2 regions of the Priestia sp. FSL H7-0729 genome follow, and region 2 is predicted to be linked to the other one. Evidence: riboswitches for the same ligand, from Rfam matches in the RefSeq annotation. Region 2 holds a riboswitch; the other holds the start of a gene.

Region 1 (10,850 bases), on a different contig from region 2:
GAACAAGACGATCAAGAGCACATCCCTATCGATGTTCTTGTCTGCCCATTATGCGGCGAAGCTAATCGCTGTTCCTATGCCGCAGGACATCCTCATTCGGAATGCTGGTGTAACCGGGCTACTTTCCCCGAGGGTGTATTTGACCGCATTCCGCCAGAGCAGCGCCGAAAATCGTGCATATGCCAACGTTGTTTGGATGAATATGCCGATAAACGTCAATCCAAAGAAGAGCCACACAGTTAACAACTGTATGGCTCTTCTTCATTATGCCTGATCTATACTATTAGCTGGCTACCACTGCTCTTACATTTGGTTATACTGAGCAACAGCCTGCTCAAGCACCGGATGATGCTCATCCATGGATGTATAATGGTAGAGCGCAGCTGTAATTCCCTTCTGGCGAATCATGTCCTGAAGCTCAACTGCTTCCGGATCATCGGAGACATCGAACTTGCAGGCTGCTGCCATACCCATAGTCAGATAAGTCGTATCAGTTCCATCCGCATATGCCTGAAGGGCAGGGCGAACCAGACGATCATTCGGAGACAATTTGCGCAGCGGGGAACGACCAACACGACTAACCTCATCGGTGAGATACGGGTTGACGAACCGTCCCAATATTTTGACAATATACTGCTCATGCTCTTCCGGATTGAATGCAAAACGCTTCACCAGAACTTTTCCAGTTTCCCGCAAAGCGCCGTAGACAATCGATTTTACTTTCTCGTCGGCGATAGCCTTCTGAATCGTGTCATACCCGTGCACATTACCGATGTACGCTGCAACGCAGTGACCTGTATTAACCGTGAAAAGCTTCCGTTCAATATACGGCTCAAGATCATCGACATATACAATGCCTTCAACTGGTTTGAATGCAGGAGCCATCTGGGAACGATCCACCACCCACTCGTAAAAAGGCTCCACCTGTACATGTAACGGATCTTCATGATGCTGTATAGGCACAATTCGGTCTACGGCCGAATCAGGAAAATAAATGTATTGATCCGCAAGAGAACGTACCTCTTCATTGAGCAGAGCATATACATGCTCTTTCAATTGTGTACTGGCTCCAATGGCGTTCTCGCAAGCAATAATGTGAAGAGGATTTTGTCCAGGGCCGGAATTCAGTCTTTTCTCAAGTCCCTTCGCAATACCTGGTGCAATATGTTTCAGCACGCCCACACCCACTGCGGTTGTGATTAGATCAGCTTCCACCACGGTTTGGGCAACCGTCTCCAGTTGGGTTCCATCGATTGCATTTACGCCTGTCACAGTCTCCTGATCTTTGCTCTCGTTAGCCAGTTCCACCGTATACTGCCCCCGTTGCTGAAGAGCGGTTACCAATTCCTGATTCACGTCGGAGAAAACAACCTCATACCCTGCACGAGACAGAATCAATCCAATAAAACCGCGTCCAATGTTACCCGCGCCAAAGTGTAGAGCCTTCATAGCTCCATTTCACTTTCCAGAATAGCGATTACTTCTTCGGCTGTTTTCGCAAGACGCAGGGCCTCCATGTTCTCATCCTCAGCACAGATTACCGCGATGCTAGTCAAGATCTCCATATGTTCCCCGCCTTGAGCCGCGATACCAATGACCATATAAGCCTTTTCATCGCCAAAATCAACACCCTGTGGATACTGAATAACGGAGATACCTGTGGATAAAATGAATGCTTTGGATTCCTTCGTACCGTGCGGAATAGCCAGGCCGTTCCCTACATAAGTCGAGACAATCTCTTCACGTTCAATCATCTTCTCAATGTAATCCGCAGTAATATGTCCCGCATCCTTCAAAATCTGTCCTGCCATACGGATTGCTTCGTATTTGTCCTGAGCCGTCGCATTCATGATGACTTTATCTGTTGTTAACATACTCATAATTTTTGACCTCCAATTTCGGTTTTACTACGATAAAATCCAACCAGTTCCTGGGACAGGTAATGAATGAGTTCATCCCTGATTCCCTTTTCCAGTAATGTAATCATCTCTTCCTGTAATAACAGGGCGCTGATCTCACTGAGAACCTCCAGACTTTCCTTGGATAATTCTCTGGGACCAAGCATCAAGAGGATATGGGTAACTCCTGCCGGATCATCCGGCGTACGAAGAAGTGGCTCAGTGAGCTGAAACAAGCTAATGGACGGCCTGTAAATCCCCTCACTCCGTGTATGAAACAACGCAAGTCTTGTGCCAGGAATCTTCTGACTCCCCACTGCTTCACGGGCCTCGAGCCGTTTTGCGACCTCTTCCGGTTCCTTCAGCACACCCGTTCCATGGAGTACACTACACATCGCATATACAGTCTTATAGAAACCGACATCCTGGTTATCCAGCGGATACACCTGAAACTTGCCAATGATTCGGACGATTTCAACTAAAATAGCTTCCATTCCATCAGGGTCCGAGTAACGAGTTGTCGTCTGAACCTCTGTTTCATGCGGCTTGTTATGCTGCTGTTGCAGCGTTGTAGTTTTAATAAAATGACGCAGACGTTCGCTCTCTTCAGCCGTAAGCAGTGGACTCACTTTGTAATACTGGTGCTCCTCCATCGGCAAGTCGACAGTGGATAACACCAGATCATACTGATCTGTAGGAATCCGGGCAGCCTCATACCAGGAGACGCTATCCATGATGCGAATCTCGGGAATTTCCTTTGACAGACGGCTAGACAACATCCGTGATGATCCAATTCCGCTTGTACACACGATGATCGCCCGGATCTCCCGTTTCAATGCACGTAATCTCTCGATAGAAGCCCCAAAGTGCATGACTAGAAAACCAATTTCCTCATCCGGAACGTCTGTGCCTGGCCAAGCTTGATGCACGGATTTTTTGACATCTTCAAAAAGTGAATCATAATCCTTGCGGATCTGCTGCAGTAGCGGATTACGAATCATCTGGTGCCCTTCAATACGCTCCAATACAGGTTCCATATGACCAAGTAGACCTTCTCGAAGCAAACGATCCTCTTGAAAGGCATAATGCGTTCTCGCCTGCATCTGATCAATCAGCGAATGTACCCTGTCCAGTAAAATCAAGTCATCAATTGGCAACAGCCTCGAAGAGTGAATCCGTTGCTCTGTCTCAATTAATAGTCTGTGAAAATAAGCTTGCTCATCTTGGGAGAATGTCAGCCCCAGTTGAGTGGATAACACACTACACAAGCGTGAAGCCATATAAGGTGGAACCTTCATCTCATCCTGCGCTGCAACTGCATCTCCCGTGTTCTCTCGTGGAGACATACCACCAATACCAAAGCCTTTACGAATACGTACAACCGCTACAGATAATTGAATCAGCAGCTTCATGTATTGGCGTTCCGGGATGTTCTCCAGCCATTCGATATCCGGTTGCCATAACGCATTTTCGATCGTAAGCACATCACCGTGTCCGATCATATCCAGCAATTTTTGGTTTACGATGGATCCCCCTTGTTCAGGCTGTCTTCCGAACAGGTCGGACTCATCCAAAAATTCCAAAGCAAGTGCAGCTATAGCCGTGCGATAAATCGTCTCACTGCCGTTAATCTTGACACCATATCCACGTCTGCGAACTAGCTTCAAGCCAGCCTGACGAATTCGTGACTCCAGATCATCCAGATCCGTGGTTACGGTAGATACGGTCACTTTCAGATCCGAAGCCAGCGCGAGCAACTTAACAGGCTCCGGTTCATCAAGCAGGATGCAAAGCATGAAGAGCTTACGCTCTTCGGGCGTAAACTCTACATATTCCTTACCCTCTAGTTGCTCGCGCAATACAGCCAGCTCATCGGAACTGGCATCGATTCGGATACCGGTTCCTGATTTTTTTTCCAGCCTCATGCCTATAGGTTCAAGCCATTGTTCAATCATTTGCAGCTCCCGGTGAACCGTTCGGGTACTGACCTTTACTTCAACGGCGATTTCGCCGGCTGTTACTTCATGTGGATGCTCCAGCAGAAACTCCACGATTTCACGTTGTCTTTTGGTAATACTCATAGCTCAGCCTCCGGCTCAGGGAAAACGAATGCGTGCAATTACTTTAGACGTTCAACGAGCGCATCGTATTCCGGGCTTTTTAGGAAGTTGTCGATGGATATATGTTCTGCGTTCGGTGCAACGGAGCGGGCACGATCGGTTAATACTTGTTGTGTGATCACCACGTCTGCATCCGGCGGGATTTCACTGATGGCCGTGTTGGTCACCGTAACGTCAATCCCCTCTGCTTTCATCTTCTTGCGAAGAATGGAAGCGCCCATGGCACTTGACCCCATGCCTGCATCACATGAGAAGACAATTTTCTTCACGTCTGTCTTCACTGTAGAAGAAGCCATATCTACGGCTCTGTCTGCTTCACGTTGATTAGCCGTAATGCCAGCGTTTGGCACGGTTCCTTGACTCTTCATGTCTTTCATCCGACTGGATGCGGACTCCAGATCTTCGTCCTTTTGTTTACCTGTTTTCAGCAACACTGCTGCAACCAGGAATGAAACGACGGCTGCTACAAGTACCCCTGCGAGCATCGGCAGGTATCCACCTTTTGGTGTTAAGAGGAAATACGCGATAATACTACCCGGTGATGGTGCTGAAACAAGTCCTGCCCCGGTGAGCATGAATGTTAATGTACCTGCGACGCCACCTGCGATTGCGGCAAGAATCAGAATCGGTCTCATCAGAATGTAAGGGAAGTAGATCTCATGAATTCCCCCGAAGAAATGAATGATAACGGCACCTGGTGCAGAAGATTTGGCCATTCCGCGTCCGAAGAAGCAGTAAGCTAGCAAGATACCAAGTCCCGGACCTGGGTTGGATTCAAGCATGTATAGAACAGATTGTCCTAACTCTCTTGCTTGATCGGTTGCTATCGGGGTCAGAATCCCGTGGTTGATTGCATTGTTCAGGAACAATACTTTACCTGGTTCAATGATTAGGTTGACCAGCGGTAGCAGGCCCAGATTCATCAGACCTTGTACGCCGGCAGACAATACTTTGCTAATCGCTTCTACAGCAGGCCCAATACCCAGTAGAGCAAAGATCCCCAAGATCCCGCCAATAATACCGGCTGAGAAGTTGTTAACGAGCATTTCAAATCCGGCTTTAACTTTACCTTCGATCGATTTATCGAATTTTTTAATGATCCATGCTGCTAAAGGTCCGGCGATCATGGCCCCGAGGAACATCGGAATATCACTACCCACAATGACCCCGATGGTCATAATGGCACCTACGACACCACCACGCTGACCATGCACCATCGTACCCCCGGTGTAACCAATCAACAGTGGCAGCAAATATTTGATCATCGGATCAACTAGCTGCGCAAGCGTCTCGTTAGGGAACCAACCTGTTGGAATGAACAGAGCCGTAATTAATCCCCAGGCGATAAATGCACCCATATTCGGCATGACCATACCGCTCAGGAATCGGCCAAAACGCTGCACACCTACCCGTAGCCCACCTTTGGAATTGGACGATTGGTCCAAATTACTCATTGTATTATCCTCCTCGGATCAAGTGATTATGATTTATGAAAGGGGTATCATTTCTCCCCTGCTGTAATCCTAAGCGAGAATGCTCTCCTGTTCAATCAAATGAAAGCGTACTTTCGTCATGAACAATGATGACAACATTAGGTTATGTAATCGTTTTAATTGATGCATAATGGCTGAAACCATTGGTACACAAGGCTTTTCTTGCCTATGACTTTTGTCATTTCCAGCATCATTTTCTACCCTATAGCTTGGTCCAATCAGAGGATTTACATCCACAATCTGCTTAATTTCACATTCTCAATCGTTCTTGAAAAACACAAAAAACCTGTGCAAGCATTCGGCTCACACAGGTCAAAACTATTTAAAGCTCATTTTATTTTGTTATAAAATATATGTTAATAAGTACAAGTTCGTGGATCCTATTCTTCCGTATGTTTACGATACGCTTCTGCATTCATCAATGAAGATAATGCTGCTGTCAGATCTCCCTCAACACGAATCTCAATCATCCAGCCTTCCTCGTAAGGAGAGCTGTTCACGAGTTCAGGTGAATCTTGCAATGAATCATTGACTGCAATAATTGAACCTGTGACGGGAGAGAACAAGTCCGACACCGTTTTGACCGATTCGATCGTTCCAATGCTGTCTTCTGCTTTTACATTGGATTCAAGGTCAGGCAATTCCACAAACACAATGTCACCCAGCTGATGCTGCGCGAACTCGGTAATGCCAATACGTACAGTATCCTCCCCTACGGTTTGCACCCATTCGTGCTCTTCACTGTACAGGAAATCACTTTTCAATTCGCTCATCGATATCCGCCTCGCTTTTCATTAATGAGTGCATGCGTTCTTTGACCCTAACCTTTTTCCCAGAACATAGCGTATGATATTTTTGATTCAAATGTCAAGATACCTCACAATTTATTTGATAATGGCCTCCTCAAACCGTAACCTGAATACACTCTTTCTACATATACTGGTGAATATTAGAATAGTAAGCGCAACCTTTTTAAATACACGAACGATAAAATGAAATTTAAAATAAACATTCGGTTTTTAATCATTATTTATGATATCGTTCTTGACATAGGTAGTGGATTCACGTTTTAATGAGAGGAGTAAATGTGTTTATTGGACTATGTTATACCCGCGGATGAATGTAAAGGGAGAGATTACCCGTGACACCCGATTCGGGATGTACATGAGGTAACGCCGAAGGAGTAAACCACCGATAAGCGGGGGTGAATCTCTCAGGCAAAAGGACTTTTACGGGACGCAACTCTGGAGAGCATCTATTCGCCCTGTGCGGGCGTCATGATCACCCAAGGGGAAACCTGCTTTACTAATGTGGCGGGGTAACTCTCAGGTACAAGGGACAGAGCCTTAGAATGCAGCGTGCTACTTGGCATGCCGATTCTTTGGCCTGTCCTTTTCCTTTTTCCCAAAAAAAACGAAATACAGGATGTAGAACGGCGCTGCCATAGCTGCCTTACCATACTTATCTACGAATGACTCCTAACTGAAAATTAAAAAATACTCTGGTTCATTGATCCACGATTGCATATTCGGCCGTTTGACGGCCCATGACGAGGTGATTTGATGTCCGATTTGCTTAGAACACCACTCTTCCCACTATATCAACAATATGAAGGCGTACGGTGCATTGATTTTGGAGGCTGGGAACTTCCGGTGCAATTCAGCGGAATCCAGAAAGAGCATGAAGCGGTGCGTGAGCGTGCTGGACTGTTTGATGTATCCCATATGGGCGAATTTACGGTACAGGGTGAGCAGGCTGAAACATTTTTGCAACAAATGATGACCAATGATGTGACCACGCTGGTTCCGGGTCAAGCCCAGTACACCCTGATGTGTTATCCAGATGGCGGTGTGGTGGATGATCTGCTCGTGTATAAGCTGGAAGATCAGCATTATATGCTTGTCGTTAACGCCTCCAATATCGATAAGGATTGGGCATGGCTTCAAGAGCATCTGATCCCTGGGGTAAGCATGACCAACGATTCGGAGCAGACGGCACTTCTCGCCCTGCAAGGACCACTGGCTGTAGATATTATCAGAAAAGTTACAGATACGGATGTATCCACGATTGAACCGTTTCGTTTTGTGCAGAATGCCGAAGTCTGTGGAGTAAAATTGCTGTTGTCCCGTACCGGTTATACCGGTGAAGATGGCTTTGAACTATATGTTCCTGCGGACCAGGCCGCTGCGGTGTGGAATGGATTAATGCAAGCTGGTGAAGGTTACGGACTCGTACCAACCGGACTTGGTGCCCGGGATACGCTGCGCTTTGAAGCGAGGCTGCCCCTGTATGGTCAGGAATTGTCGGCAACCATCTCTCCGCTTGAAGCTGGTGTTGGCATGTTTGTTAAGCTGAATGCTGGACCTTTTATCGGACACGAAGCCTTGTTACAGCAGAAAAATGACGGTCCCGCCCGTAAGCTGGTCGGCATCGAAGTGCTGGAGCGTGGCATTCCACGCCCCCACTATCCGATTTACGCCGAAGGCGTACAGATCGGTGAAGTAACAACAGGTACGCAATCACCTACATTGAAGCGTAATCTGGGGCTTGCCCTCATCGACAGCAAATATGCTGCGCTCGGAACCCCGCTTGAGATTGAGATCCGCGGCAAGAAACTGAAAGCCGAGGTCGTAAAGACCCCTTTTCATAAACGGACACGTACGTCAAAGACACCTACTCAAGGAGCTGATCAAGCATGAGCAAGCACCGTTATATTCCCATGACCGAGCAAGATCAGAGCGCCATGCTCGCAACCATCGGTGTCGATACGCTGGAGGAACTGTTCCAGGACATTCCGCAGGAGATTCGTTATCAGGGCGAGCTGCCCGTATCCTCCAAACTCGATGAATATGCGCTGACACGTCACATGTCCAAACAAGCTGGTGCCAATGCCAATTTCGAAACTCACGCCAGCTTCCTCGGCGCAGGCATATACGATCATCATGTTCCTTCCGTCATCAATCATGTCATTTCCCGTTCCGAGTTCTACACTGCCTACACACCTTATCAGCCTGAGATCAGCCAAGGTGAATTACAGGCCATTTTCGAATTTCAATCCTACATCTGTGAATTGACCGGTATGGCTGTAGCCAATGCCAGCATGTATGACGGCGCAACCGCCTTTGCCGAAGCAGGGAATCTGGCCGCAGCGGCAACTCGTCGCAAACAGCTCATCGTATCCCGTACCGTTCATCCGGAAGCCCGTCAGGTATTGCAGGCATATGCGCATGGACTCCGTTTGGAGATTGTCGAGATCGGCTATAAGGATGGAGTCACAGACTGGAATGCCTTGCAAGCCGCCATATCGGATGATACCGCAGCTGTCATGATCCAGAGCCCAAACTTCTTTGGTGCCGTGGAAAATGTAAAGCAAGCCGCCGACCTCGTGCATGCGCACAAGGGTCTCCTCGTTGTAAGTGCTAACCCGCTATCGCTGGGTCTGCTGGAAGCCCCAGGCAAGCTGGGTGCCGACATCGTTGTAGGCGATGCGCAGCCCCTTGGCATCGCCGCTTCACTCGGCGGCCCGACATGCGGATATTTCGCCGCATCCCAGCCCCATATGCGCCGGATACCCGGACGGATCGTTGGTCAGACAACTGACCGCAACGGCAAACGCGGTTTTGTACTGACATTGCAAGCACGTGAACAGCACATTCGCCGCGAAAAGGCGACATCCAATATCTGTTCCAACCAGGCTTTGCTTGCGCTCAGCGCATCTGTCTATATGTCCATCATGGGTAAACAAGGCATGATGGATGTCGCAGATCTGAATCTGCAAAAGAGCCATTACACGCTGAATACATTAACTGCGATTCCCGGCGTTAGCCTAACGTTTAATGCCCCAACATTCAATGAATTTGTGATTAAGCTGCCTGAAGGAACCGACGTGGATGCCCTTCAATTGAAACTGCTGGATGCGGGCTTTATCGGTGGCTACGAACTCGGACGTGATTATCCGGAGCTTGCCGGACATATGCTGATTGCTGTTACAGAACGGCGCACTAAGGAAGAGATTGACGAATTCGCACGAGCATTGGAGGGATCACTGTGACTCAGGAAACGACGACAACGACAACATCGGTACAAAAACAATCGGAAACAGGTACCTCTGTCTCCACTTCGGTTCAACCTGAGACGGATACAACATTTAGTACACAGACCTTATCTCCTGCTCCAGAACAATCATTGATTTTTGAACTCAGCAGCCCTGGGCGTGTCGCTTATTCCTTGCCAGAATGTGACGTTCCTCGCCAGTCTGCCGACACGTTGATTCCCCGGGAAATGCTCCGTTCGGAAGCAGCGGCACTGCCAGAAGTGTTCGAGGTAGATGTTATCAGGCACTATACTGCGCTATCCCGTCGCAACTTCGGCGTAGATAACGGATTCTACCCCCTGGGCTCTTGTACAATGAAATATAATCCAAAGATTAATGAGGATGTTGCACGTTATAACGGTTTCGCCAAAATCCATCCGTACCAGCATGAATCCAGCATTCAAGGTGCACTTGAACTGTTATATACGTTGCAAAACGACCTTGCAGGTCTGACAGGTATGGACGCTGTGACCTTGCAACCGGCCGCTGGTGCCCATGGTGAATGGACTGGACTCATGATGATTCGTGCCTACCACGAAGGTCGTGGTGAACAACGTACCAAAGTCATCGTGCCCGATTCTTCGCATGGTACCAACCCGGCAAGTGCAACCGTTGCAGGATTCGAGACGGTGACAATTCCGTCCCGTGCAGACGGACTGGTTGATCTGGACGCGCTCCGTGCAGCCGTTAGCTCGGATACAGCAGCATTGATGTTGACGAACCCGAATACACTTGGTTTGTTCGAGAAAGACATTCAGGAGATTGCATCCATCGTACATCAGGCCGGTGGCTTGCTGTACTACGATGGGGCGAACTCCAATGCCATTATGGGCATTACCCGTCCGGGTGATATGGGCTTTGATGTGGTGCATCTGAACTTGCACAAAACGATGAGTACGCCTCATGGCGGTGGTGGACCCGGTGCCGGACCCGTCGGGGTGAAGAGCCGTCTGATCCCGTTCCTGCCTAAACCGATGGTCATTAAGAACGAACAGGGCGTATATGCACTGGACCGTGAAGGAGATCAATCCATTGGTCGAGTGAAAGCCTACTACGGCAACTTCGGTATTCTGGTACGTGCCTATGCCTATATTCGCACCTATGGACCGGAAGGCTTACGCCGTGTCTCTGAATGTGCGGTACTGAATGCCAACTATATGATGGCACGTCTCGCACCTTACTACGAGATTCCATATCCAGGCGTATGTAAACATGAATTCGTCATGTCTGGTCGGGGATTAAAGCA
Region 2 (10,850 bases):
GATCCGGGCTGCCGTAAATGCATGGAATGGGATGAAGCGAAGCAGGACCGTGAGCTATTCAACTTTTATCAGAAACTGATCTCCCTGCGTCATGCTCATCCGGCCCTGCGTGCAGAAGGCAGCGTTCGATTCCTTCAGGCTCGCCCGGATGGCAGCCAATTGGTATTTGAGCGACAAAACGAGCAGGAACGCATTCTAGTTCTGTTCAATCGCTCAGAAGAGACAGCTATTGTCGAGCTAGAGGCTGGTGACGAGGAATGGACCGAGCTGTTCGGCGGAAACCATCGTACCGCCAAGGAAGATGACGTGCTTGCCATTGAATTGCCCGCGTATGGATATGCCGTACTGAGCACGGCTGTAAGCCAGGACTAGATTCATAATACACATACACCTGAGATCATATATAAGCGAGTCCATCTTCACATCACCTGGCGGTATTAAACAAGCGTCCTGCAGAACCCGGATTCGGGTTCGCGGACGCTTGTTTTTATATCACGGTTATATCATAATGTCACTGATTATATCGCAGTGGTCCCGTTCAGATTAAGCCTGAGGGTCCGTGTGCACTTGAGCATTATCCGCCCCACTTGTAGTTGTGTCAGCATCCGCTGGCTTCGACTCCGTCTCAGGCTCTGCACGCTTGGCCTTCGGTTTAGCCAGCTTCTGCATCATTTTACGGCCGGTTGGTGTCTGAGCCAACCCGCCTTGGGCTGTCTCCCGGTGACGGCTCGGCATCGCACTGCCTACTTCCAGCATCACGTCAATAACTTCATCTGACGGAATGGCACTACGCACTCCGGCCAGGGCCATGTCGGCTGCAGCCAGTGCAGTTACGGCACCCAGTCCGTTACGGATGATGCACGGAATTTCAACGAGACCTGCAACCGGATCGCAGATGAGACCGAGTGTATTTTTTAGCGCCAAGCCTACGGCATGAACGACCTGTTCCGGTGTACCTCCACGCAGTTCAACCATGGCACCCGCAGCCATGCCAATCGCGGAACCCACTTCTGCCTGACAACCACCCTCTGCACCAGAGATAAATGAATTGTTCGCAATAACATAACCAATCGCTCCCGCGCAGAACAACCCATTCACCAAATGTTCGTCCGTCCAGCCAAATCGCTCCTGTGAGCTAATAAAGACACCGGGGATAATGCCGCAGGAACCGGCTGTTGGTGTTGCCACAATGCGGCCCATGGAGGCATTCACTTCAGATACACACAAGGCATACGCCATGGCAAGTGCGGAAGCATCTCCTGAGCAAGTCTCACCCTTGCGAATGTACTCAGCCATTTTTTTACCGTCTCCACCCGTTAATCCACTGCGTGATGTGGTATCTTCCGTTAACCCTTTACGGACCGCTTCCTTCATCACCTGATAATATTCAGACATCTGCTTCACAACATCCGCTTCCGGTGTATTGGTCTCCTGAACCTGCTCCTCAATCATCAGCTGAGCAATCGTTTTGGATTCCGCTGTGCAGATCGTATTCAGCTCGTGTAAATGTTTAAATCGCATCCGAATCAACTCCTCTCTTCAAATCGATGACACGAATGTCCAGTACATGATCCAGCTCCTTTAGACGTTGGAGCATCTCAGGATTCGGCACCCCATCCATTTCCATCGCAGTAAGCGCTTCGCCATCTCGGGCTTTCCGATCCACCTGCATATACCCGATGTTAACCCCGGATGAACTAATCGTGGACGTTACTGACGCAAGTACCCCTGCCTTGTCTGCATGTCGCAGCACGAGTGTCGGAAACTCACCACTAATCTGAACACGAAAATCATTCATCGCATGTACCGATACACTTCCACCACCAATAGAAGCACCGATTAAGGAACATGTACGTCCTCCATGCCACAACTCAATTTTGACCGTATTGGGATGAGGAGCAGGCAGGCCGCTTGTATAAAACTCGACTTCCATTCCCGCTTCCTCTGCGTATTGCTCTGCATCTGGAATACGCGGATCGTCTGTGACATAATCCAGCAGACCGCCGATCAGTGCCAGATCTGTTCCGTGTCCCTGATATGTGTCAGCGAATGAACCATAGAGCGTCAGCCGCGCACGTTCAGGCGTACAACCTAACCACTGACGAGCGATTCTTCCCAGCCTTGCTGCTCCAGCTGTATGTGAACTTGAAGGCCCCGTCATCGACGGACCAATAATTGAAAAAACATCTTTAAATCGCACCTTGTAACCCTCCAATTGTATTCGTCATTTCCATCCAGATCCCATGCCATAATGTTCCTTAATTACTGAATGATGACATCAAAAAAGGACAGAAGAAGGCCCCAGGCCCTCTCTCTGTCCTCGATACCTGAGAGTTTCACAATCAGCAGTGTCTCACGACAGGGTGCACGGCCTGCGATTGCAGACAAGTCACCGGACTGACTGATTATATACCCCTTGGGTGGCGCAGTTTGCGCACTCTCCAGAGTTGCGTCCAACGATGGTACATTTACCTGAGAGATTAACCACTGCGCCGGGTGCGCAGCAGCTTGCTCCTTCGGTGCCTGGTAGCATGCGATTTTACTCGGTCTGCCCAGGTCTCTCCCGCTCGTTATCATCCGCTGTATGGAACTATTCTGAGCTCATGTCAGAACAGTAATGGAAATCGTTCATTCTTCTTCATTAAGATTAATCGACCGGAAGATTAGTGTCAACAAACTTAACGATTTCTTTGGATGTATTTCCTTCAATCCCTATCGAATCGATAAAACCCAGAATATTTTGTCAGCTTTCATTACATTAATGCGATGAAAAGAACTTCTAATGAACTTATTTCATTTCCCTTCAATGATAAAGCGCTTACTACTATTTATGATATTGATCACGAAATTGTTCGGGTATTCAGGCAACCATAATCTTTGAGCTACACTGTTCATAGCCCTTCCGGATCTGCGCACCTGGATTATCATTCACAGTTCGTAGAAGATACGCTCGTTCTGTACATAGGGTCTGCAATACTTGCTGCATAACTTTGGCATGCGGTCTTTCATCCATTCGTGCCTAGACTCGTTCGCCATCTGAAAAGCATAATAACCAAGTGTAAAGATCAACATGAATCCTTCCATTAATCGGATATCACGATCCGTCAGTGGAGCGATCTGTTTGGTATAACCGGATAAGAATAGGTCACGTTCCTCCCGATTGAACATAAGCGCTGCCCCTCCAGCATCGAACAGATAATAACCATAACCGTGTAGACAAAAATCAATCATGGATATCCCCTGATCCGTGATCAGCAGATTGTTGCGCGTAATATCCCCATGAATGATCCCCCATGTCTCCGCATGCTGTGGGTACGTTGCTAGCTGCTTATTAATGTTCTCAAACGTCTCAAGAAGCAGATCGAAGTCTTCCGTTGTAAAAATCCCCAGTCGGACACCTTCCTCCAGCTGCCCTAACATGACCAGATTCTCATGGACATTGCCATATGCCGGGCGTACCTTAGTTCGATCTGTCTGATTCTGCACACGTCCATATTGATGAAGCATCTGCAGTTGCGCACCAAGATCATATATCTGCTCGGTTGTCAGGCGTTCTCCCTGTTGGATGTCCCTGCCCTCAATCCACTCCAGTACTGTACAGCAGATTTCTTTACCTGCTTCACTTGTCCATAACGTGACCCAATCTCCTGATACATTACGTACCGGATGCTGTACGCGTAATGCTGTCGTTGCATTTAACTCATGAAGCAGGTTCATCTCAGCCTCCAGTGCAGGAGGCGTATGCTGAATGCCTGACATACTTGCATATGCGGCTTGATGGATACGCAGCAGATACTTCTGCCCGCTCGCTTCATCAACGACATGATACGTCAGGTTCTCGTTGTGACGAATATAGGAAACGACAGGTTTCTCCATGCTATAGTTCTTGATGATCTGAGCTGCCATATGGTCGTAAGACCTCTGATCCGTAGTGATTATCATCCTCTCCTTCGGAGTTATGTAAACGCTATCTTTATACTAAATATCGTAGCATGATTGCTCTACGCACAGCAAATTCTTCCAAAATCAAATTAAAAAGCACAACCCCGAACAACCGTCCAGGTATTGTGCTTCCTTTTGTCTCTATTTACTTCTTACTCTCTCTGTCTGTTGCTCTATGTGACACTCCTTGATCCAATTAACCGAAACGACCCATAATGTATTCTTGCGTCAGACGATTGTCGGGGTTGGTGAAAATATGCTCTGTATCCCCGTGTTCAATCATGTTCCCCAGATAGAAATAAGCTGTATAATCCGAGATGCGCGCTGCCTGCTGCATGTTATGTGTAACGATAACAATTCTTAGATCCTTTTTAAGTTCGGTAATCAATTCCTCAACCTTACCCGAAGATACCGGGTCAAGAGCAGATGCTGGCTCATCGAGCAGCAGAATCTGCGGATCAACAGATAGGGCGCGGGCAATACATAGACGCTGCTGTTGTCCACCTGAGAGGGACAGAGCTGACTCATTCAGCCTGTCTTTCACTTCGTCCCAGAGCGCGGCACGGCGCAAGCTTTTCTCCACAATTTCATCCAGTGCCTTCTTACTCTTCGTACCGCGGTAGCGGGGGCCAAACGCGATATTGTTGTAGATGGACTTATGAAAAGGATTCGGCTTCTGCCACACCATGCCAATCTTCTGGCGAAGCTTGATTACATCGGTTCCGGGCTCATTCAGATCGTTACCATCCATCCAGATATGTCCCTCTGTGCGGGAACCGGCAATCTCGTCGTTCATCCGGTTAAGCGACCGAAGGAACGTGGATTTACCGCAACCAGACGGGCCAATAAGCGCCGTTACACTTGCTTCAGGAAACGCCAGACTGATCTGCTTCACTGCCTGGAAATGTCCATAATATATGCTTAACTGTTCCGTACCAAAAGGTATGGCCATGTTGGTTCCTCCTTATTTCGAAGCTGTCATACGGCGGAATACAACCCGACCGATCCAGCGTGCACTTAGATTAAACGCCAGCACGAGAATGACAAGCACAGCGGATGCTCCTGCTGCCACTTCTTTGGAATCTGGCCCAATGCCTTCACTATTTACTTTCCAGATATGAACAGCAAGTGTTTCTGCCGGACGGAAAGGATTGAGCGGTGATCTTGGACTCGTCGGATTCCAATCTGTAAAGTCCAATGGTGGACTACTCATACCTGCGGTGAACATCAGTGCGGCTGCTTCACCGAAGATCCGGCCCGATGCCAGGATCGTACCCGTAATCAAGCTCGGCAATGCCACAGGCAGTAGAATGGAAGTGATAATTTTCCACTTGGACAGTCCAAGCGCCAGACCGGCTTCCTTCTGTTCCTTAGGAACGGCCCGGAAGGCTTGCTCCGTTGTCCGCACCATTAGTGGCAAGTTAAAGATCGCCAGAGCCAAGGCACCCGAGATTAGAGAGAAACCAAGACCAAATTGATTGACTAGCAACAAGAGACCAAACAAACCGATAACGATGGATGGGAATGAGGACAACACTTCAACGACCAGACGAATGAAGCTGGTAATCTTGCCTGGTTTGGCGTATTCCGCCATGTAAATTCCGCCGCCCCATCCGAGTGGAATGGTAACGAGCAATGTCAGGATAAGCAAGAATACCGAGTTAAAGAGCTGTGGACCAATCCCGCCGCCGCCTTTGAGCAACTGTGGTGCGCTCGTCAGGAAGTTCCAGCTAATATGTCCAATACCTCTATACATGATGAAGCCAAGCAGACCGAGCAATAATATAACAATGAACAGGGCCAATACAACGATAACGGAAGTTGCTATTTTATCTACCGTCTTTGCCTTCATTTTCATACCCGGTTTCTCCTTTCAAGCAGGCGAACCAGAATGACGAAGACAAATGTCATCACCAACAGGACAAGCGCCATACTCCACAGTGCATTGTTATGAACGGAACCCATCGTGGTATTACCCATGCTGAGTGTAATTACACTTGTTAATGTTGAAGCTGATTCGAGCAAGGATGTTGGAACATGCGGTGCATTACCGATAACCATCTGCACAGCAAGGGCCTCACCAAAAGCACGAGCCATACCCAAAACGACACCTGTCAACAATGCTGGCAAAGTCGTTGGAATGATGACACGGTAGATGGTTTGCCAGCGAGTGGCACCCAGTGCGTACGAGGATTCACGCAATCCTTTTGGCAAAGCAGACAACGCATCTGCCATAATACTTGTTACCGTAGGAAGAATCATTACCGCGAGAACAAGACATCCGGCTGCAATCCCGACGCCTGTTCCACCAAAGATACTGCGCAGCAACGGTACGATGACACTCAGACCGATAAATCCGTACACAACGGACGGAATTCCGGACAAGAGCTCAATCGCGGGTTGCAATATCTTTTTCCCTTTACCCGGTACAATCTCTGTCATGAAGAGTGCTGCACACAAGCCAAGTGGACTAGCGATCAATGCTGCAAGCAAGGTTGTAATGAAAGAACCTGTAATGAACGGCAATGCCCCGTAGAACGCAGGTTCTCCAGTTGGATTCCACGTCTTTCCACCAAGGAATTCGCTTATGCTTATTCCATTTTGGAAAAATGTGGACAGTCCCTTGGACGCTACAAAATAAACAATGGAAAACATGACAACGATCAGGAAAACGACACAAATCGACGTATAGATCCGTCCCGTCCACTCTTCCCAATAATGTTTCTCTTTTAAGGGCCGGCGCGGTTTCAACTTGTTATTCATTACCGTTCCCCCTTCGGTCTGTTCCATAACAACCATCCTTCTATAGTAGAATTAATGCAAAATATGGGATTATTTCAGAGCAAACCGCGTAAAGAGGCGGGACCTAAGTCCGCCTCTTTCGCTGTATGCGCAAGTTCAAAGATTACTCAACCACATTACCTGCTGCATCGCGTTTTACTTTCATACCTGACATTGGAATGTATCCAAGTTCTGTCACGTCATTTTGTTGAATTTCATCACTCAGGATGTAGTCCAGGAACGCTTTTGTTGCTGCATCCGGCTCACCTTTGGTATACATGTGCTCGTAAGCCCACACTGGATAAGTTCCTGCTTCTACGTTCTCCACTGTTGCTTCTACACCTTCGTATTTCAATACTTGCAAACTGTCATCCAAGTAAGACAGGGCAAGGTAACCAATAGCACCTGGCGTTTCAGAAACCAATTTTTTTACGTTACCAGAAGAATCTTCTTGAATCGAACCTTGGATATCATCCATTTTTTCACCCAATGCATACTTCTCGAACGTTGCACGAGTACCGGAGCTACTTGGACGGTTTACAATAACGATTGCTTTATCCGCGCCACCAACATCTTTCCAGTTCGTTACTTTACCGGAGAAAATGTCGATCAGTTGTTGCTTCGTCAAATCTTCTACACCTGCATCTTTGTTGCTAACTGGAGCCATAGCTACTACTGCTACCTGATGGTCAACCAGTTCTTTTACTTTGGCTTCGTCCTCCAGTTTCTCTTCTGCAAATACATCAGAGTTACCGATTGTAGCTTGTCCGTCAGATACTTGTGTCAAACCAGTACCACTACCGCCACCTTGAACTTGAACCGTTACGTTCTTATATTCATCAACTGCCATAAATTTCTGTCCAGCTTGTTCTACCAGAGGTAGCAATGCTGTCGATCCGACTGCCAGAATGTTACCGCTAAGCTCAGTAGCAGCTTCTCCTGATCCATTGCTTGCGGCACCCTCTGTACCAGCGTCATTTTTCGATCCGCATGCTGCGAGTACCAGTACGAACGTTAAGGTCATCAAAATAAACGGCAACTTTTTAAACATGTTTTGTTTTCCTCCCCCAATGTAGTGATGGCGTTTTGTGAATTTGTTTGTTCACCATCAACTCTTTACTTATTGTAGTTTCGGTATGTCATCTTAAAATCAGTGTTTTGTAAACGCAATGTTAAAAATATCAGCTGCATATTGAAATTTATCTGAGAGAAATTGCGCTGAAGTGGTCGCTTCGGTAACGGACGTTGTTTCAATCGCTGTTATCCCCGGATTTATATGATTTACTTTTTTCAAGGAATACATCCGCGGATAAAGGCGAACGCTTCGCTTTTCCACAATCGTTCCGTTCCCTCCGCTGTGTCAGCGCTCGTTGGATCTCAGGCATTTCAATCTCCTGCCTGGGAAGTATGCAAAGAAGGCCAGCCCTATAATAGGCTGGCCTTCTTTAAATTCTTTGTTGATTCTTTGATAGAGAAAGAAAATCTGTTTCTTCTATAGAAGAAACAAAGGAACATAAAAAAACTGCCTCACAGCCAGTGTGTAGCACCGGCTGCGAGAGCAGCTTTTACATTACAACAGAATTATCTTATTCATACTTAATGTAAAATCTAATTTACTAACCTATAATCCATAACCATAATGCCAACCCAGCTAGGGTAATTAACAAGGTGGGAATGGTCAGGATGATGCCTGCTTTGAAATAATACCCCCATGTGATCTTCACACCTTTGCGGGATAACACATGCAGCCACAGCAATGTAGCAAGAGACCCAATCGGAGTCATTTTGGGACCCAGATCAGAACCAATGACATTGGCATAGATCAATGCCTCTTGAATGATACCTTCGGTGTGCGCACCCTGGATGGCTAACAGGTTAATCAACACGGTCGGCAGGTTGTTCATCACTGATGATAATACGGCCGCGATGATACCCATCCCAAGCGAAGCAGCCAGCAGACCATGCTCTGCTATGGCATCCAGCCAGCGACTCAGATGATCTGTTAATCCTGCATTACGCAGTCCGTAGACGACGATATACATGCCCACCGAAAACACCACAATCGACCACGGCGCTTCCTTAATGACCCGTTTGAGGTCAACAGCCTCACTCTTACGCGCCAGTACAGCGAACAGCAAGGCCACGGAGCCGACGATAACCGATACGGGAATCGGCAAAAACTCACTGGATGCATAAGCTACCAATAACAGCCCAAGCATGAACCAGGCAATCCGGAACATTCGTGGATCACGTATCGCTTCCTTCGGATCACGTGCTGCGGAGATATCGTAGCGACGGGGTATGCTTTTGCGATAGAACAAAAACAACATTCCTGTACTCGCCACGATCGAGAACAGATTCGGCACAACCATGCGCACTGCATATTCCACAAAGGTAATACCAAAGAAATCAGCAGACACAATGTTGACCAGATTGCTGACGACCAGCGGCAATGATGTGGTATCTGCGATAAATCCACTCGCCATTACAAAAGCCAACACCATACGCTCATCGAACTTCAACGCACGCACCATTGCGAGTACAATTGGCGTCAGAATGAGCGCTGCGCCATCATTGGCGAACAAAGCAGACACCGCGGCCCCAAGCAAAATGGAGTATAAAAACAGTCTGCGACCGTCTCCTCCGGCCAGCCTTGCCATGTGAAGGGCAGCCCATTCGAAGAAACCCGTCTCGTCGAGAATGAGAGAAATCATAATAATGCCAACAAAGGCCAGCGTTGCATTCCATACAATGGATGCCACATCTGAGGCATCATTCAAGCTCACAACTCCACACAATAGGGCGAGCAATGCACCACCCGAGGCAGTCCAACCGATGCCCAACCCACGAGGTTGCCAGATCACCAAGGTGATCGTTACTACAAAAATTAATATTGCTACATATACCATAGTGCCTCCTGCTGTACCCTGTCTCGATATATTCTATCGTTCATTTAATCATTATATTGTAAGATTACACCGCATGATGCGCGGAAGAACCAGACGATATATTTATACAGGGCCGCAGAAGTAATGTCTATCTTTATTTTCTTCTATTCGAAAAAGTATGGTAAGTAATGGTGGTCTACTTCCTAGGATTTGTCGCTACCCTTATCCTTCGGCGTATCCTCAACCATCTTGAACATGCCAAGCAATCCTTGCAATTGTTCTGCCATACTGTTCAGATGTGCAGACGATGATGAAATTTCCTCTACCGATGCCAGTTGTTCTTGCGAAGATGCAGACACAGATTCTGTATTTGCAGCTGATTCCTGGGTCACATTCGAAATATCGCTCATCGCCTTCGCAACGTGGGATGCACCGTTCTCCAGTTGCTTCGTTGTTTCAGACAAGTCATCCAGTGTATGAACAGCATCTTCCACCGCCTCCCGAATCTGGGCAAACGATTGTCCGGACGTATTCACGGCCTGAATCCCTTCTCCCACCCGAGTCTGGGCGGCATTCATGGCGATTAGAGCGGCATCCATATCCTGACGAATATTGTGAACCACCTCACCGATCTGTGCTGCCGAGCTACCGGATTCTTCTGCCAGTTTACGTACTTCTCCCGCTACGACAGCAAACCCACGCCCTGCATCACCTGCTCTAGCCGCTTCAATGGAAGCATTCAATGCGAGCAAGTTGGTCTGTTTTGAGATGGAGGCAATGACATCAACCATGCTGCCGATCTCTACCGAACGGGAATTCAGAGACTGAACCACCGTTCCTAGCTGCTCCACCGTTTCCTGAATGCTGTTCATCTGCTCCACAGCCTGTCCAGCTGCCTCATTACCAGAAGAAGCTGCACCAGATGTATTCCGCATATTTGCCGTGATCGATTGCACACGTTCCGACATCATGCGAACATCTTCGGCCATTCGGCTCATCTGTCCAGATCCGTCTTTCACGCTGTTCACCTGCTGCTCAGCACCTTCGGCCAGCTCCTGAATAGCCAGTGTTGAATGTTCGATTGCTTTGGTCGTTTGTTCCGCACTGGCAGACAATTCTTGAGAAGAAGCAGATACCTGCTCTGTTGTTTCCTGTACACCAAGAATCATCATCCGCAGGTTATCCACCATACGCTCGAAATACTTCGCCAGATCACCGACTTCATCTTTACGGCCTGTT

What was found. A riboswitch is a leader RNA that binds a small molecule or an ion and turns the genes downstream of it on or off. The one in region 2 is predicted to bind glycine.
Region 1: it holds a riboswitch for glycine, as region 2 does, so the genes downstream of both, gcvT (glycine cleavage system aminomethyltransferase GcvT) here and sdaAB (L-serine ammonia-lyase, iron-sulfur-dependent subunit beta) in region 2, are expected to answer to the same signal.

What each region holds. Positions count from the first base shown of each region.
Region 1 is NZ_JBBOTQ010000005.1:53,726-64,575, reverse strand. Features, by position in the region: gene MHH93_RS13540 (cysteine-rich CWC family protein) at 1-243, shown strand, start outside; gene MHH93_RS13535 (mannitol-1-phosphate 5-dehydrogenase) at 304-1,449, opposite strand; gene MHH93_RS13530 (PTS mannitol transporter subunit IIA) at 1,446-1,880, opposite strand; gene MHH93_RS13525 (BglG family transcription antiterminator) at 1,877-3,979, opposite strand; gene MHH93_RS13520 (PTS mannitol transporter subunit IIBC) at 4,018-5,472, opposite strand; gene gcvH (glycine cleavage system protein GcvH) at 5,892-6,284, opposite strand; glycine riboswitch at 6,628-6,750, shown strand; glycine riboswitch at 6,754-6,855, shown strand; gene gcvT (glycine cleavage system aminomethyltransferase GcvT) at 7,074-8,210, shown strand; gene gcvPA (aminomethyl-transferring glycine dehydrogenase subunit GcvPA) at 8,207-9,562, shown strand; gene gcvPB (aminomethyl-transferring glycine dehydrogenase subunit GcvPB) at 9,697-10,850, shown strand, end outside.
Region 2 is NZ_JBBOTQ010000010.1:46,181-57,030, forward strand. Features, by position in the region: gene MHH93_RS20550 (alpha-glycosidase) at 1-372, shown strand, start outside; gene sdaAA (L-serine ammonia-lyase, iron-sulfur-dependent, subunit alpha) at 544-1,521, opposite strand; gene sdaAB (L-serine ammonia-lyase, iron-sulfur-dependent subunit beta) at 1,511-2,200, opposite strand; glycine riboswitch at 2,313-2,447, opposite strand; glycine riboswitch at 2,452-2,576, opposite strand; gene MHH93_RS20565 (phosphotransferase enzyme family protein) at 2,929-3,942, opposite strand; gene pstB (phosphate ABC transporter ATP-binding protein PstB) at 4,139-4,894, opposite strand; gene pstA (phosphate ABC transporter permease PstA) at 4,907-5,794, opposite strand; gene pstC (phosphate ABC transporter permease subunit PstC) at 5,797-6,732, opposite strand; gene MHH93_RS20585 (phosphate ABC transporter substrate-binding protein) at 6,848-7,774, opposite strand; gene MHH93_RS20590 (arsenic transporter) at 8,340-9,632, opposite strand; gene MHH93_RS20595 (methyl-accepting chemotaxis protein) at 9,815-10,850, opposite strand, start outside.